DNA from 3 places in the Paenibacillus sp. TC-CSREp1 genome. Region 2 is predicted to be linked to each of the others. Evidence: riboswitches for the same ligand, from Rfam matches in the RefSeq annotation. Region 2 holds a riboswitch; each other region holds the start of a gene.
The links. Region 2 has a riboswitch for cobalamin ahead of nikB (nickel ABC transporter permease). Riboswitches for the same ligand answer to the same signal wherever they lie in the genome.
Positions count from the first base shown of each region.

Region 1 (3,281 bases), on a different contig from region 2:
AGCCGATGACTCCAGACACAGAGACAGCCGCGGCTGTAAGCAGCGTGCCCGCAGCAAGCACGGACAGCTTGAGTCTGTCCACGCCAACGCCGATATGTGCAGCCTGACGTTCACCGAGTGCCAGCACGTTCAGTGAACGCGCCCGGCTCCAGAGAAAGACCAGCCCAAGCAGGAAATACGGGAAAAGGATGGCCGTATACGACCACCCGCGCAAAGCCAGACTTCCCATCGTCCAGTATATAATTTCATTAATCGTCTGCTTGGACATGGTCGACAGGAACGAAACGACCGCACCCAGGAAACTTTGCATCACCACACCCGCCAATATGAGGCTATGTGTTGGTATTTTCCGCCCTTCACGAGCCAGTGCCAGCACAAACCATAACGTAATAACCCCGGTCAAAAAAGCAACCAGCGGCAACGTCCAAATGCCGATTAAAGCGTACTGCAAACCGAAAAAAATCAGGAACGCTGCACCTACTGAAGCACCTGAGGAAACCCCCAGTGTGAATGGATCAGCCAGCGGATTGCGCAGTACACCTTGAAAGCCCGCCCCTGCTATCGCTAGTGAAGCACCTACGAGCATCGCAAGTAAGACACGCGGGAACCGCACTTTCCAAATAATTTGTTCGGCAGCCTTACTCCAATCAGGTGTAATCCAGTCCCCCACCCATGGCAGTTTATGAACGAGAATACCTGCGATGTCCCGGATAGGAAGCGCCACTGAACCGATGCCCGTACAGATGAGCACGGTAAGCACCAGCAGCGCCATGCCCATTGTTCCGAACAGGATCAGCTTTCTGCTCATTTGAACAGGTCAGGATAGATCGCTTTGGCAACTTCTTTCAGCCCTTGAGTTACACGTGGCCCCGGACGACTGAGCAAGTTAGCATCCAGACCAATAACAGCATTGTTCTTCACTGCTGTTATTTGATCCCAGCCGCTGCGTGCCTTGATGATCTGATCGAGCGTTTTGGAGTCCTCCACTACATCATTGGCGTACAAAATAACATCCGGGTTGGAGGCAATGACGTTCTCCTCATTAATTTCATACCAGCCCTCTTTGTCTGCAGCAATATTGGTTCCGCCTGCAACCGTGATTAGTTCATCCATGAACTCACCTTTACCTACAGACCAGCCTGGAGAGAATTCAATATATACTTTTTTCTTATCCTCCGGTTTTACAGCTTTTACCGCTTCGGTCACATCAGTTACATCCTGCTTCATCTGTGCAATCAATTTCTGCGCCTGCTCCTGATGATCGGTAATTTTACCGAAGGTTTCGATATTTTTCATGACATCGTCGATGGATTTAGGGTCAGTTTTGAAAATGGTGATCCCCATATCACGCAGCTTTTTCACTGCATCCTCGCTTAATGAAATGCCTCCGAATACGATATCGGCGTCGGCTGCAATTACGGACTCTTCATTCGGCTTGTTGATGCCGCCCATTTTGGCTTTCGTTTTGGCTGCTTCCGGATAATCGTCATAATCGGACACACCAATAATCTCATTATCCAGTCCCAGAGCAAACAGAGACTCTGTCTCGGCAGGTGAGACCGATACGATTTTGGTTGGCGCCTTTTCAAAAGTGAAAGACTCACCTGTTGCATCCGTAACCGTCAATGGATATTGGGTTTTCAAATCCGTTTGCGTTTGTTCCTGAGACTGCTCCTGTGCAGGTTGCTGTGAGTTACCCGCGCCTTCTTTTGTTGCGGTATTGCCGCATCCAGCCAGCGCCAGTGCCAGCATCGCTGCACTCAGCAGAGATGATAGTGCTTTCCAGTTCTTAATCATTGATTTAAACTCCCCTTCTTTATCTGTACTATTGTTGTTGCTTTTGTTATACACGAGCCACTCCGATTGCAGTACCATTTTCCGATCGCTGTTATCCCCGAATTTTTTTGATTCCCTTGTGTAAAGGGAAAAATCCGGTGATAAGCGTATGCTTCCGATGCAGCTTTCTTGTAGAAAGCTTTCAGGCGAGCACTTCGTTTCTCCAAATTCGTTCTGCACTCTCCGTTAAACGTGTATAGGATTACTTGACTGTATCGTGTACAACATGAAAAATCCCCGACCCTCTTACAAAGGATCAGGGAGAACGTCTCGCTTACGGCAATCTGTACATGTGCAGCCCTAGGCTGTCCATGCGCATAGAATGGCCCGAAACGTTGTCCTTTCCTCGAAGGAACAGCGGCTTGTACGTCCAGGGCTGGTAATCTGACTTACAGGAATACTCCTGTTTCACAGTGGCGGGACCGTGCCGGATTTGCACCGGCTTCCCCATTTTACCCTAATGCAGATCATGACCTTGTGTTTCCTTATCATGAATAACCTCTCTACACACGGGACCCTTGGTCGTTAATAATGAATTAAAACCAATCTAACACAGCTGTAGTATTCGGCACAGAACACGTCAGCTCAGGCAGCACATCTCACCCCGTACAACCTGTCCATACCAAGCATACTTCTGTTGTGATTATAGGGTATATTGCACGACCTTACAACCCGATTGACGGAAAAGACACCCTGCGGCCCAGCCATCTCCCGCCCTGCTTTTGCAGATGAACCTGAATGGCTTGACCGGGAATTACGTGAGTATCCCAGAAGCCAACACCGTCAAGAAGCCGGGAAAGCATATAACGAATGACCCCGCCATGTGTCACAATGAGTGTCCTGTGTGGATTACTTTGTGGCAACCTTACATCATCCATCGAGCAAATATGCTCGTCCAGAAATGAATCAATTCGTTCGGCAAAAGACGACCACGCTTCACCCCCAGGTGGTGTAACCTCCTGCGGATGATCAATCCAGCTCCGGTAGATCGGATTATGCTTCAATTGCTCATAGGTCAGACCTTCCCACTGTCCAAAATCATTCTCTCGCAGGCGCCGGTCCAGCTTCGCCTCTGAAGCTGCCTGCGGCGCAATATGCGCAAGCGTCTGGCGACAGCGAACCAGGTCGCTGCAATATACAGCGTCCCATGCGAGTCCGCGGCATTGCTCGCGCAGCATAGCCAGCTCTTCATTTGCATCAGGAAGCAGACCGATGTCGGTATGCCCCAAATATTTTTTTTCCACATTCCAGGACGTAGTCCCATGACGGATCAGCACAATGCTGCGCTGCGGGCCAAGCTGCTCTGATTCACCCACTAAGGATGCACTACGTTCTGTTTGATGCTGCTGCCCTGTCTTTATTGCCATAACAGTGCGCCTCCCGTCAGCCGTACAACAAGTACGGTCAAGAAACACAGGACAACAAAAGCCCCCGCCGACCAGAAC
Region 1 is NZ_JBNOKM010000021.1:67,659-70,939, reverse strand. It holds gene ACQSGY_RS25975 (FecCD family ABC transporter permease) at 1-808, opposite strand, end outside; gene ACQSGY_RS25970 (ABC transporter substrate-binding protein) at 805-1,797, opposite strand; cobalamin riboswitch at 2,194-2,329, opposite strand; gene ACQSGY_RS25965 (histidine phosphatase family protein) at 2,502-3,203, opposite strand; gene cbiB (adenosylcobinamide-phosphate synthase CbiB) at 3,194-3,281, opposite strand, start outside.
Region 1: another riboswitch for cobalamin. It lies ahead of ACQSGY_RS25970 (ABC transporter substrate-binding protein); the one in region 2 lies ahead of nikB (nickel ABC transporter permease).

Region 2 (3,281 bases):
CCACTCCTCGGCAGGATCAAGGCTGCTGCCCAGCCAGAACAATGCCACATTCAGATGTGATTTCTTGCCTGCAGTACCTGTGCCGCCCGCATCTGCACTTGATGATTCTCCCGCATTCTCTGCTGCATTCGATGATGATGAAGCCGATGAATTTGGATTGGTACCGCAAGCAGCCAGCACCAGAACAACCAGCATGGATATGAGAGCAAACAACCCTATTCTTTGAACCTTGCTCATGCCTTTACTTCCCCCTGTTACACTGTATTTTTCTTGGGATCAAGCACATCTCGCAAACTGTCTCCCAGCAAATTAAAAATGATCACGGTACTGAATATCGCCAGCCCCGGATAAATTAACAGCCACGGTGCTGTCTGCAAATATCGTCTGCCTTCATTCAGCATCGCTCCCCACTCAGGGTCTGGAGGCTGTGCGCCAAGTCCAAGAAAAGACAAGCCCGAGATGGAGAGCATCATGCCCCCCACATCCATCATGGCCATTACAATTAAGGGCGACAGCATATTGGGCAGAATCGTTCTGCCGATGATCTGAATTTTGCGTGCGCCGCTGAAGGCAGCGGTGGTGACGAATTCTTTTTGCTGAAGAGAAATGACCAGACTTCGAGCCATCCGCGCATACTTTGCCCACCAGACAACGGAAAGCGCAGCGACGGTGTTAAACAGACCCGGACCCAACATACCGACCACAGCAATGGCAAAAATCAATCCCGGAAACGCCATCAACGTATCACACAACCGCATCATGATTGTATCCGTCACCCCTCTTGCAAAACCGGCAATTGCACCGATCACAACACCGAGAGTGAATACAATGCCGATCATCATGAACGTAAGCAGCAGCGACGTCCTTGCCCCGTACAGCAGACGGGACAGAACACAGCGCCCGAGCTGGTCTGTACCAAGCGGATATTCCAGGCTGGACGGCTGCAGCACCTGGGTAAAATTCGCAGCGAGTGGATCATGCGGCGCAAATAGCGGACCCACGATAGCCAGAATGATCCAGCCTGCGGTCAGAGACAGCAGAAACATAAATGTGCGACGCTCCGTCAGCATCCATCGAATGCTGCGCATCTAGACATCCACATCCAGTTGAATGCGCGGATCACGCAGATGTGTCCACAGATCAACAAGCAGGTTCAATGTGACATAGATGATCGCCATCCACATGACATATCCCTGTATCAACGGATAATCCCGTGTAAAAATTGCATCCACGGCCATCTGGCCTACGCCCGGCCATACGAACAAGCTCTCCACAATCGCTGCCCCGCCAAGCAATGCTCCGGTTGTCATGCCCAGAAGGGTTACAATCGGCAGCATGGCATTGGGCAGTATATGTCGCCACATAATGATCGACTCCTTTACCCCTCTTGCTCTTGCTCCCACCACGTAATTCTGGCTGGTCTCCTCCAGCAGAACTACGCGAATCTGCCTGCTGTACTGGGCAATCAACGGAATAGCCAGTGTGACTGCAGGCAGAATAAGGCTTGTCCAGCCCGAGCTGCCCATGACAGGCAGCAGCTTCAGCTGCACACCAAACACCAGCATCAGCAGCATGCCCAGCCAGAAGCCGGGCATCGACAGACCGGCAAACGAAAACAGCCGAATCACAGCATCCAACAGCCTGTTCCGATGCACAGCCGCAAGTATCCCTAACGGAAAAGAGATCAGAATAACGAGCAGCATCGCACTTCCTGTTAACCACAGCGTAGCAGGCAGTCTTGCCATCAAAACGTCCAGAACCGGGCGTCCATATTTATATGAGGTACCAAAGTCTCCGGTAACCACCTGTGCAAGCCACGTTCCGTATCTCACCAGAAATGGCTGATCCAGCCCCAGTTCAGATCTCACCTGTCTGACGAGCTCATCCGAAGGCGTAACTCCTGTGGACATCAGCATTAACCTTGCAGGGTCTCCCGGAGACAGATACGTTAATAGGAACGTCAGAAATGTAATGCCAAACAGAACGGCGACCAGCTGTAATAATCGTTTAATGATGTACCTGCCCAATGAACAAAACGTCCTTCCCGATGTAATGCATACATATACCGCCATTTTCTGTGCATTCCAAAAAGGCGTCCCTCTCCGTTGTACTGGATAAGGACGCCTTAAATAAACAGATTTTCAGAAAAAATCATGCTCTTTAAACACCTTCCTATCTCCCGTAGGGTACTGCTGTGTTTGTCAAACCTGGCAGGTCTCCTGGCTTCAGCGTCATTGCCATAACAGCTCCTTCCCGGTCTGTTCCAGACCAGTGGATATGCTGCTAGACTCCTCTGTTACAGTGGCGGGACCGCGCCGGCATCACACCGGACTTCCCTTTTAAGCTTCTGCCCCGGCGGGGCAGAGCACCAAGCTCCACATATTCAATTAAATCGTAGTACCAATTCAAGAATTACACAAAAAGGATTGCACTTCTGTATCAGTATAGCGGCATGCCGATTAATGTTCAAAACTTTTATTTCAAAATTAAAATCCTGGATACCGCTAATTACGAATTCACGACCCTCGTGAGCCCTTTGGGGATACACCTGTCACACGCTTGAACATTTTGGAAAATAAAAGCGGGTCCGTGTAACCAACAGAATGGGCTACTTCACTCACAGAAAGAGCAGGGTTGCGAAGCAGCTCCGCCGCACGGTTCATACGATACTCAAGGAAAAAGGCCTGAAGTGACTTGCCGTATCGTTCTTTGAAGAGCCCAGATAAATATGTACGGTCCAGTCCGACAGCCTGAGCAATATCCAGAATAGAGGTGCGCTGGCTGTAGCGGTTCTCCATAAACTGCACAGCCTGACGAATATAAGTTTCTTTGGTCGAAAGCGGCTGGCGATCCTCAGCACTGGCAGGGGCGGAAGATATCAAAGCCGCCATCAGTCGATATAACAAGCTCTGATGAAGCACATCCCCTCCCGGAAGGGGGCTCGCTTCAGCCTGAACCATCTCGTCGTATAAATGCGCCATCGTTTCAGCATCACGTGCCTTGAACACCGGATGCTCGGCGCTTAGCTGCGCACGCTGCATAAACGCCTTGGCCTGCACCCCTTTGAAGCCAAACCATGAATAGGTCCAGGGCTCGTGCGCATCAGCCTCATAATGGATGACCGTTTCAGGCAATATGATAAATCCGTCCCCCTGAGTCAGACGATATTTCTGATCCCCCATATACACTGTGCCGAAGCCTTCATGGATGTAGTGCACGATATAGGAATCCCGAACACCCGGCCCCCAGTAATGAGCAGGATCACACGCTTCCCATCCGTA
Region 2 is NZ_JBNOKM010000016.1:34,610-37,890, forward strand. It holds gene ACQSGY_RS23020 (ABC transporter substrate-binding protein) at 1-237, opposite strand, end outside; gene nikC (nickel transporter permease) at 255-1,088, opposite strand; gene nikB (nickel ABC transporter permease) at 1,089-2,027, opposite strand; cobalamin riboswitch at 2,193-2,388, opposite strand; gene ACQSGY_RS23035 (AraC family transcriptional regulator) at 2,517-3,281, opposite strand, start outside.

Region 3 (3,281 bases), on a different contig from region 2:
CGCGAATGCAATGCGTGAGGAAGGCATTGAAGCCATCGTTGTACCTGAGGAAGAGAAGATGGGCGCCTTAATTGTTGAGCTTGGTCGTTACTTCGCAGCACATCCGGTGGGTGTCCGGGAGTAAGATATAGAAAATGGTTTTGGGAAATAGCATACGGCAGTGGTTTAAAGCACAGGTAAATGGAAGATGGTTTTCGGAGATGACAGATCGAAGATGTTTTCTGATATGATATTATGAAAGATGTTTTCATAGCATTATGGAAGAATTTAAGGAATAGTATATGGAAGAATTTTTAGGAATAACTTTATGGAAGAATTTCTAGGAAGAGTGTATGGAAGATTTTAAGGAGTAGTTATATCTGAAGAAGTTGAGGTTCTGGTCCGTTTGGCGGATCGGAATCTTTTTTGTTTTATTCATAATGAGTGATCAGGAAAGGTATGAAAGTGAAGTGTTTCATACATAAATTGTAAATCAGGACAGGCATGAATTGTAATCAGGACAAGCATGGACATTATTTCCTGACCGATGTTATGATGAAGACAATATGAAAGCAGCAAGGTGCTCTTGCATAAAGCAAGAGGTAACAGGGAATCGGGTGCAAGTCCCGAGCGGTCCCGCCACTGTAATGGTGAAGCACTTTTCGATACAAGTCACTCGAATTGAACGGGGAAGACAGAAAAGACAGCTGATGATCCAGAGCCAGGAGACCTACCTTGCATGTGTCACCAAACCCTTCGCGGAAAGGAGTGGTGTACGATAATTCAGGAAATGGGCAAACATCGGTTTGCTTCAGCAGGCCCCACAGGGGCCTCGTGGCTGTGTGTGTTCCTTCAGAGGGAAGCCCAGGCCGGCTTTCCTGAGTGTACGTACATGCGTATCTCATCCGTGATCAGGATGGGATTTTTTTGTTTTTATCATCGTAAAATGATGGACACAATCGGGATATTTGAAATAACAAGTGATGCTGAATGCATGGGAGCTATTGAATCGGGGCTGTATCCGAAGAAGAGTAGTGCAGTGCATTTCGGAATATTGGACATCGGCTGCCTGGAGAGGCGGGTAGAAGTTTTGGCATGTTCAGATCGATCGGCAAGGGACATGAACAGCAAGACAAGTGGAATGAGGGAGGAAGTAGTATGCAAAAGCAAGGCAAGCTGCTCATCATCGGGTTTGGTCCGGGTGCGATGGAGCATATTACGAAGCGTGCACTGGATGCATTGCAGGAAAGCGAGGTCATCATCGGATATAACACGTATGTTGATCTGATTCGGCCTTTGCTGAACGGACAAGCCATCGTACGTACAGGCATGACGGAGGAGGTCAGCCGAGCGCAGGAGGCAGTCAAGCAGGCTGAGGCAGGTCATATCGTAGCGGTTATCTCCAGTGGAGATGCAGGGGTATACGGTATGGCCGGGCTGGTGTATGAAGTGCTGATCGAGCAGGGCTGGACACCGGATACGGGGGTAGCTGTCGAGGTAATTCCCGGTGTATCTGCGATTCAGTCTTGTGCTTCCTTGCTTGGCGCACCCGTCATGCACGATGCGTGTACGATCAGCCTTAGCGATCATCTGACACCATGGGAGACGATTATTCGCCGGGTTGAAGCGGCAGCAGCGGCTGATTTTGTCATTGCTTTGTACAACCCCCGGAGTGGACGGCGTACACGCCAGATTGTAGAGACGCAGGAGATGCTGCTGCGTTATCGTGATCCGAAGACACCTGTTGGTCTGGTCAAAAGTGCATACCGCGAGCGTCAGGACGTGGTCATGACCACGCTGGAGGATATGCTGAATCACGATATCGGCATGCTGACCACCGTGATTATCGGCAATTCCTCCACCATGATGTACGAAGGCATCATGGTCACCCCGCGCGGATATCAGCGGAAATATACGCTGAACTCCGCGGAACAGCCGCTCAGACCGCATGAGCGGCTGCGCACCGAAGCCGAGCCATGGTCGCTCGGCGCTCGGGAAGCCCGCGCTGCCGCCTCCGGCGAGGCAGCGGGCGATAACGCGGCGCGCCCTGCGCAAGCCGCGCCATCGGCGGAGCCAGCCCTGCGCGGCGCCAGCGCCGGAGCGGGCACGGCTCCGCAAGGGCCGCCGCCCGCAGGCGCATGGGCGGCCGCCACGCCTGCGGCAAGCCCGGCGAGCGCTGCCGCTGGCACCGCCGTGCTTGCCGCAGAGCGGCCCGCGTCCGCGGCGGCGGAGGCCGCACCGCGCGCAGCCGCTGTGGCGCCACGCGCCGGCGCAGCGGAGCTCGCCGCCGAGGCGCTGACGCGGCTCGCGGCAGGCGGCGCGCTCGCGGGCGAAGCGGCAAGCCGCTGGCTGGACGCAGCTGCGTCAGGCCCGGCAGCCGCAGGCGCGCAAGGCGCCAGCGGCGCTGCGGCGGTTGGCACCGCAGCTCGGCCCGTGCCGGGGCGCAAGGCGCCGCTCTTTGAGATCGGCGTATCGCCCGGCGTGGGCAACAAAAAGTTCACCGCCGCCCAGATGGCCCTGCTGGCGCAGTGTGCAAACGAGGACGGCGAGCTGGAGTATACACCCGAGCACCAAATTATTCTGCGGGTGCCGACGTTTGAGCCGGACACACTTGTGGAGCAGCTGCGTGCCGCGAACTTTATCGTGGTGCCGATCGGTGATGTCATCAAGGTCAAGGCCTGTGACTTCTGCAACCTGGAGAAGGACGATGCTGTACCGATGGCTAATCATCTGCAGGAAGTCATTGGCGGTTTATCCGCTCCCAAGGAAACAAGTGTAGCGCTGAACGGCTGCGGCATGGCTTGTTACGGGGCGGTGCTGGAGGACATCGGCATCGTCTACCGCAAAGGCGCGTACGATCTGTTCCTTGGCGGCAAAAAGTTCGGGCGCAACGCGCACCCGGCTCAGCCCGTAGCAGAAGGAATTCCCGGAGACGAGATTGGCGGCATCGTAGAACGTATTGTGGCGGAGTACAAAGAAAAAGGCCATCCAAACGAGCGATTCCACAAGTTTTTCAAACGGGTGGGTATCATTCAAGGCTTCCGCCACGTGGATGCACCAGTCACCGTGGAAGTTAACCCGGTATGCGGTGACTGATGTAGTAACTAATGCAGTAACTGATGTGATAACTAAGAGAACGAGGATACAGGATAGAAGATAGAAAGAAAGATAGGAGATAGATGACAAAGTTTGTTCACTGGCCAGGAGGATCAGGAAGCTGGAGATACGATTCGATCATCGACTAGGAGGATCAGGAAGTCGGAGGATACAGTTCGATCACCGACTAGGAAGATCAGGGAGTT
Region 3 is NZ_JBNOKM010000007.1:300,664-303,944, reverse strand. It holds gene ACQSGY_RS12925 (uroporphyrinogen-III synthase) at 1-124, shown strand, start outside; cobalamin riboswitch at 541-731, shown strand; gene cobJ (precorrin-3B C(17)-methyltransferase) at 1,138-3,075, shown strand.
Region 3: another riboswitch for cobalamin. It lies ahead of cobJ (precorrin-3B C(17)-methyltransferase); the one in region 2 lies ahead of nikB (nickel ABC transporter permease).